Regions from separate parts of the Rossellomorea sp. FS2 genome, predicted to be linked through region 2. Evidence: riboswitches for the same ligand, from Rfam matches in the RefSeq annotation. Region 2 holds a riboswitch; the other holds the start of a gene.

Evidence for each region. A riboswitch is a leader RNA that binds a small molecule or an ion and turns the genes downstream of it on or off. The one in region 2 is predicted to bind cyclic di-GMP.
Region 1: another riboswitch for cyclic di-GMP. It lies ahead of ACNA6I_RS20420 (anti-repressor SinI family protein); the one in region 2 lies ahead of ACNA6I_RS17100 (hypothetical protein).

Annotation. Positions count from the first base shown of each region.
Region 1 covers NZ_JBLRVS010000007.1:212,283-215,623, forward strand. The annotation lists gene ACNA6I_RS20400 (hypothetical protein) at 1-141, opposite strand, end outside; gene ACNA6I_RS20405 (single-stranded DNA-binding protein) at 160-522, opposite strand; gene ACNA6I_RS20410 (YwpF-like family protein) at 783-1,226, shown strand; gene ACNA6I_RS20415 (helix-turn-helix domain-containing protein) at 1,321-1,641, shown strand; gene ACNA6I_RS20420 (anti-repressor SinI family protein) at 1,700-1,843, opposite strand; cyclic di-GMP riboswitch class I at 1,875-1,997, opposite strand; gene ACNA6I_RS20425 (LPXTG cell wall anchor domain-containing protein) at 2,311-2,973, opposite strand; gene ACNA6I_RS20430 (hypothetical protein) at 3,219-3,341, shown strand, end outside.
Region 2 covers NZ_JBLRVS010000005.1:136,095-139,435, forward strand. The annotation lists gene ACNA6I_RS17095 (peptide MFS transporter) at 1-1,099, shown strand, start outside; cyclic di-GMP riboswitch class I at 1,251-1,337, shown strand; gene ACNA6I_RS17100 (hypothetical protein) at 1,435-1,707, shown strand; gene rpsN (30S ribosomal protein S14) at 1,882-2,151, shown strand; gene ACNA6I_RS17110 (type B 50S ribosomal protein L31) at 2,164-2,409, shown strand; gene ACNA6I_RS17115 (hypothetical protein) at 2,430-2,783, shown strand; gene ACNA6I_RS17120 (class I SAM-dependent methyltransferase) at 2,984-3,341, shown strand, end outside.

The DNA of each region.
Region 1 (3,341 bases), on a different contig from region 2:
GCCCGCATATTCATAACCCTGTTCAAGGGCGGTGATCCGCTGGGATAGATAAAAGTTCTCTACATTGGTGCGCGCTACTTTCTTGATGAGGTCTTCGTTCAACTGCTCCAAACGATCGATTCGTATTTCCAGCTCTTTCATACCTTCTTCTCCTCTTCATCAAAATGGGATTTCAATCGCTTCCTTCCTTGTTTCTTCGGGAGGCTTGCTGTCGAGGAAACGGACGTTCTCGGCTACCACTTCCGTTACATATGTGCGCTTTCCCGTTTCATTTTCGTAGGATCTCGTCTGGATCCTTCCTGTCACTCCGATAACCGACCCCTTCCGGCAGTATTTCTCCGTATTATCCGCCGCCCGGTTCCATAGCGTGCAGAGGACAAAATCCGTATCGATCTGCCCCTGCTGATTCTTGAATTGTCGGTTCACGGCCACGGTCACATTGAGGACCGATTTCCCTTCAAGGGTCTTCCTGGACTCGGGGTCCTTGGTCAGCCTGCCAACAAGCGTCACTTGATTGATCACATGTTTAACTCCTTTCTTCTGAAATTGTTATCATCATAGCCCCTCCCTGCACTCTTGTAAAATCGTCAATTTAGCAAATTCATAGGGGCATTAAAGAGAATAACAGGAGTTTCTCCTAGGGAAACTCCCTTTTTCCAGGTGAAATCCACCGTGAAAATGCAAAATTCACCTCTAGCGTGATTTTTCTCGTTGGCGAATTGAATTAGGGGTGTGCTCCTTCATATGATATAATTTTTAAAAACCCTTAAGGAGGTTCGGTGATGAAAACATTCAAGGTGGTTTCGCTGCAGGTAGTGCAAAACGAAGAACTCATGGATTTTGATATCGTCGATGGCCTGATCATCAATAAAGAAGATGGAAAGAAAACGTGGCTCGTAGAAACCCTCCTGACCAAAGATCATATTGAATTCTTCCAAGAGGCCCAGCAAAAAAGCGAGGAGCTTGAGATCCAGGTCGTCATCTCCCATAAAGAAAATGATCCTGCCGCCTTCATGACATCGATCAGATGCATCAAAGAGCTCGGCGGGAACATCAGCATCATGTTTGAAGGAAAGCTGAAAAAGCAGAAGAATGAATACGCCGAACTCCTGTTGGACGATTTGATTCAAAAAGGGATGTCAGGCGAAGAGCTCCTGCGTGCATTCAGGGATAAAATGGTGGAAAAACCGCGGATTCCTGCCAGCTCAAAGGCCGGTACCTCATAAACATACACAATTATGTAAAAACAAATAGAGCCTTTCTCTGTATTTTGCTATACTAATAACAACGAGAACGAAAACCCTCAGGCAGGTGAGCTCATTGATCGGAGAACGAGTAAGGAAATATCGCACGGAAAAAAAGATGTCCATGACGGAACTGGCTGATCGGGCAGGCGTCGCCAAGTCCTATCTAAGCTCCATTGAGCGAAACCTTCAACAGAATCCCTCGGTACAGTTCCTGGAAAAAGTGTCGGCGGCACTTGGAATTTCCATGGATGCCCTTCTCCATGATGCACCAGAAGAAACACCACTGGACTATGAATGGATGAAAATCACCGAAGAAGCCATGGATTCCGGTATTACGAAAGAACAATTCCGGGAATTCATCGAGTTCAATAAATGGAAGCTTGGACAAAAATAAAGTCTTGAGAATCATCTATTCTCAAGACTTTATTCATCGGAATGATTTCTCAAGAGACTCACCCAATGCTTTGATATTGTTTATGTGAACGCTCTGTCTGTGGTGCTTCAAGAAATTCCTTGACCTCCCTCAGCGTAATCCCTGCTGTTTTTGCCTCTTTCATCAACTCTACCCATTCTTGATCCAATTCTCGATTAACCATTTCATTCCCTCCCAAAATACATGAATGTATTTCAGGCAATCCAGCCGTCCTAGTATTCGATACGCTCCTGCTGACGGGAATCCTTGCGCATACGTCCAACCTTAGACCTGTGACTTTGCGTCCCTGCCTTTCAACAGGTTTGCCTTTATCTGATTACCTGACTGTGGATGTAATACCATTATAATCCTTATATGTGGAAGAAGATGTTGGATTTTGTCGGCTCAGTAAAATTCTTTACCCTAAATTCCATCAAAATAACCACTTTTACACACTATTCAGAAAATTTTTAATTTTGTTGTTTTTCCTTGTCGAATCTACAGTCTGAGAAATTTCCCTGAAACTTACGGGAGGTTTGACTGGAAGATCCGTCAGGTCGTATCCGCACGCAGGGCAGATCCACTCCCCGCTCTCGGCACTGCTGAAAGATGGACGCGTACAGCGGCTACAATCTTTTTTAAACATAACCTTCACCCCGTACTCTCAGATTTTCGTTTCATCAGAACATTACACGCCAGGATGATGATTCCCGTCGCCATAAGCAGACCCCCGATCAACAGCCATCGGTAAAGATCCGTTCCGGTGTTCGGCAGGAAACCTGTCGGTGAGGGTCCGCCTCCCGTAGAGACCGCCGTTCCACCGTTCGTCCCTTCAACATCCTTCAGACCCGTGTCAGGAGATAAGAATGAGGAGGCCTGCACCTGGATCTCAAATCGTGCCGCGGTTCCTTGGAACTCGTTGCCCAGCTCATAGGGCATTTTAACAATGAAGATCAGTTCATCCGCTGAGCCCTGCGCCAGCTCCCTTGCTTTGAAGGATGAGGCATCCTTCAATTTCCCATCGAACAGAGTCGTTTTGCCACGTAGCATCGTCAAATCCAATTCGTTGTATAGAACATCCGTCTCCGATAGATTAACCACAGCAAGCGTGTAGGTGATATCTTCATCCCCATTATTTCGGACGGTAAGCGAACGTTCTACCCAGTCGCCTGGTTTTGCGTTTTCGATATTGAACAGATAAGGGCCACCTGGTTCAATTGAAATTCCCGGTCCTTCCCCATGGGCAGTCGATAGATGGAAGAACCCGAACAAAAGGGGAAAGAGAATAAAAGAGAGCAGCCGATGCTTCATCATATCCATTCCTTTTTATCAGAGATCGGAACAAAATAGATTGTTCGTTTTAATGAACACTTAAGTGTAGTATACGATTTAAAGGAACCCACTCAAAACATCATATGAACCGATTTAGGGTAATTATTCCATTCATACCGTCTTTATACTCGTCCTCCCGCTTGTTTTCTGAATGTTTTGTACTTTATAAAAGATATATTGTTCTCTATAATGGAATCAAAAACCATAGGAGGAGTTCGATTTATGTCATGGATAAGCCGAAAGGAGATTCGGATAAAGAAAAACTTGCCCATAACCGAACTGTGCCGGCAATGGATCATTTTCACGCCTTCCACCCTTTCCTGGAGACCAGCAGGAAGCCATCCGGTACA
Region 2 (3,341 bases):
CCCGATCATCGGGGGTTATCTGACGGACCGGTTCCTGCCACGGCGGACGGCCATCACCATCGGTGGAGTCCTCATGGCACTCGGGAACTTCTCGATCTTCCTTCATCAAAGCATGGGGGCCCTTTACTTGGGTCTTGCCCTTTTGATCATCGGTAATGGATTCTTCAAGCCGAATATCTCGACCATCGTCGGCGAACTTTATCATATCAATGACCCGAAACGGGATGGCGCGTTCACCATCTTCTACATGGGTGTAAACCTGGGGGCGTTCGTCGCGCCACTTGTGGTCGGTCTCATGGACTACAGATATGGTTTCCTGACAGCCGCGATCGGTATGGTCGTCGGTCAGGTGCTATTCAATGCGCTGGGGAACAAATACCTTGGGGATATCGGTAAAGAATCAGCCAAGAAAGTACAGCAGCACACACAGGCCGTCAGCAAGGCACCCCTGACGAAGCAGGAAGTGCGCCGTACGATTGCTATCGTCATCCTGGCCGTGATCACCATCGCGTTCTGGACGGCATTTGAGCAGGCAGGAAGCTCACTTACCTTGTTCACAGAAGAAAACATCGACCGCCATCTCGGGGATTTCATTATTCCGACAGAATGGTTCCAGTCACTGAACTCACTGTTCATCATGTTGCTGGCACCGGTCATGTCCATGCTGTGGTTCAAGCTTTCCCAGACGAAAAACGGTGATTTCAAGACGCCGACTAAAATGGGAATGGGTCTTATCACCGTTGGACTCGGATTCCTTGTCCTGATCCCGGCTGTTGTGATGGTCGGCGATGATTCACAGGTGAGGGTGAACATGCTGTTCATGGTTTTCACCTACTTCCTTCATACATTGGCGGAACTGATGATTTCACCTGTCGGTCTATCCATGGTCAGCAGACTGTCTCCGCTCAAATTGACGTCGGTACTCATGGGCGTATGGCTTGCAAGTTCTGCCGTAGCCAATAAGCTGGCAAGTGTACTCGCCACTTATACCCAGTCTCTTGGATATTTCGATATCTTCGGTTTGATCGGGATCGTCACGATTGTCCTTGGGGTCATCGTCCTTTTCGTATCAAAACCGATTGCGAAGTTGATGGAGTAGCCTCAAGTAGTTGCTTGTACCTGCTAAAGAGTGGTCACAGAGTGAAAAAATGTCTATTTTAGAACATATATGAACTCTCTGTTTTCAAGCATTACGTTTTCTAGTATAATTGTTTTAATACCTAGTAATAGGAAAGCCAGCCAGCGAATTTCTTCGATAAAGGCAAACCGGTTGAAAGGCCGGGACGCAAAGCCACGGGTCTAAGGTTTGGAAAAACTACGATCGCCGGGTTACCGAAAAGGAATGACCATTAAATGCCAAGCATTTAATCCTGCCATTCTTTTTTGGCAGGCTTTTTTTATGGTACATACGATTTTCATTTGCGAGGTGAAAACATGGAAACGCTCAAGGCACATGAAGCTAGAAGGCTACTGAAGAGCTTCTGCAGAAGAAGCCGCACCACCCTCAAGCAAACCTATCTTGGTAACTACTCAGCAGAACAGGTCAGCGACATCCTTGTCCAAACGCTCGAATTGAAAGAAGTCAAACGGATTGTACAAGATATCCGCCTCATCGACCAGAGGGGAGGAAACTCGACCTCTTACTTGATCCTGATTCTGGATGCCCTGAAGGAATACTTGGAAAATGAAGATTCGCTGGTTCATTGATGACTGATGGACCTGTGCAGATGGACCCGTTCTCTTAGTGGAAGGGGTCTTTTTCATGTGCGAAGCAGGGTGGTTGCATTTCATAAAATGATGTGGTTTAATATAGTCATACGTTATAAAACGTAATGATTACGATTTGTTGATTCGACGAATATAAGAAGTAGAGGTGAAGACATGGCCAAGAAGTCAAAAGTGGTCAAAGAAAAGAAACGCCGTGAAATGGTGGAAAGATACGCGGAACTCCGCAGGGAATTGAAAGAAAAGGGAGATTTTGCGGCCCTTGCCAAGCTGCCGAGGGATTCATCCCCCACCAGGCTCAAAAGCCGTTGTGAAGTGACCGGCAGACCGCGGGCGTATATGAGGAAATTCAACATGTCACGGATTGCCTTCCGGGAATATGCACATAAGGGTCAGATCCCTGGCGTCAAAAAATCAAGCTGGTAAGGAGGAAGAAACATGAAAACGAACATACATCCAGAGTATCGAGAGGTCCTGTTCATGGATACAAACAGCGGATTCACCTTCCTGACAGGCTCAACAAAACAGTCGAATGAAACCATGGAGTGGGAAGACGGGAAAACCTATCCACTCTTGAAGGTAGAAATCAGCTCTGACAGTCACCCATTCTATACCGGCAGGGAAAAATTCACCGACAGGGATGGACGCGCAGAACGATTCATGAAAAAATACAATATGAAGTAAGGACGATCGGAGTGGTTGGGATGAATGAGCATTTAATGGAAATCATCGGAAGGGAAATCGTGGCGGCATTGCCGGCACCGGAGAGAAGCATGTATGAGTTCGTCACGGCCCTGGAGGATGAATATGCGAGCATGTCTGCCACATCAGAGGAGTTCATGCAGCTCCTGGTCAAACATGCCCCTCACAGGCAGGCAGCAGCCCATTTCAGCCTGTCATTCGGTGAATTCATCCAGACGATGAGAAGGATTGAAGAGACAATCAATCATGAAATGGATCGTCGGCTCAGCCGCATGACCTGGATCGATTGCACAGACCGATTCAACAAGGGGGATACCCAATACTTTTATTTCTCCATGGAACCTGAGGAAAAGTAAAATCCCTTTCTATATGGTTTAAATCGGAATGATTTTGTTTTAAATATTATTTCATCCCGCCACAACCCAACGTACGTTCACAAAAAGATCCCATTCATGGGATCTTTTTGCGTTGATCCGGGTTGATTTTTCGCCTCCATCTGTAATAATTCATATGAGGGGCAAGCTAGGGATATCTTCATGCTAAAGGAGGAGTCCCCATGTCTGCCGAAATACAACCGATTACGCCAGAAGAGCTGCTGGACCTACTGAAGTTGAATGAAAGGGATCATGTAGCCGACCTTGGCTGTGGCACAGGGTTTCTGACGATTCCGATTGCGCGCATCGTGAATACAGATGTGCATGCCGTCGATCTCGATCGGGGAGCCCTTGAAGAACTGAAGAGGCGCGCAGATGAAATGCGGGTAGAAAACATCTTATATGAACATATGTCACTTGAATACATCCATTTTTCACAGAACACGCTTCATAAGGTCATTACGAGATTCGTGCTGCATGAGTTGCCGAACCTCGTCAAAGTGATCCAGGATCTCAGGGATATGCTCCGGGATGACGGTC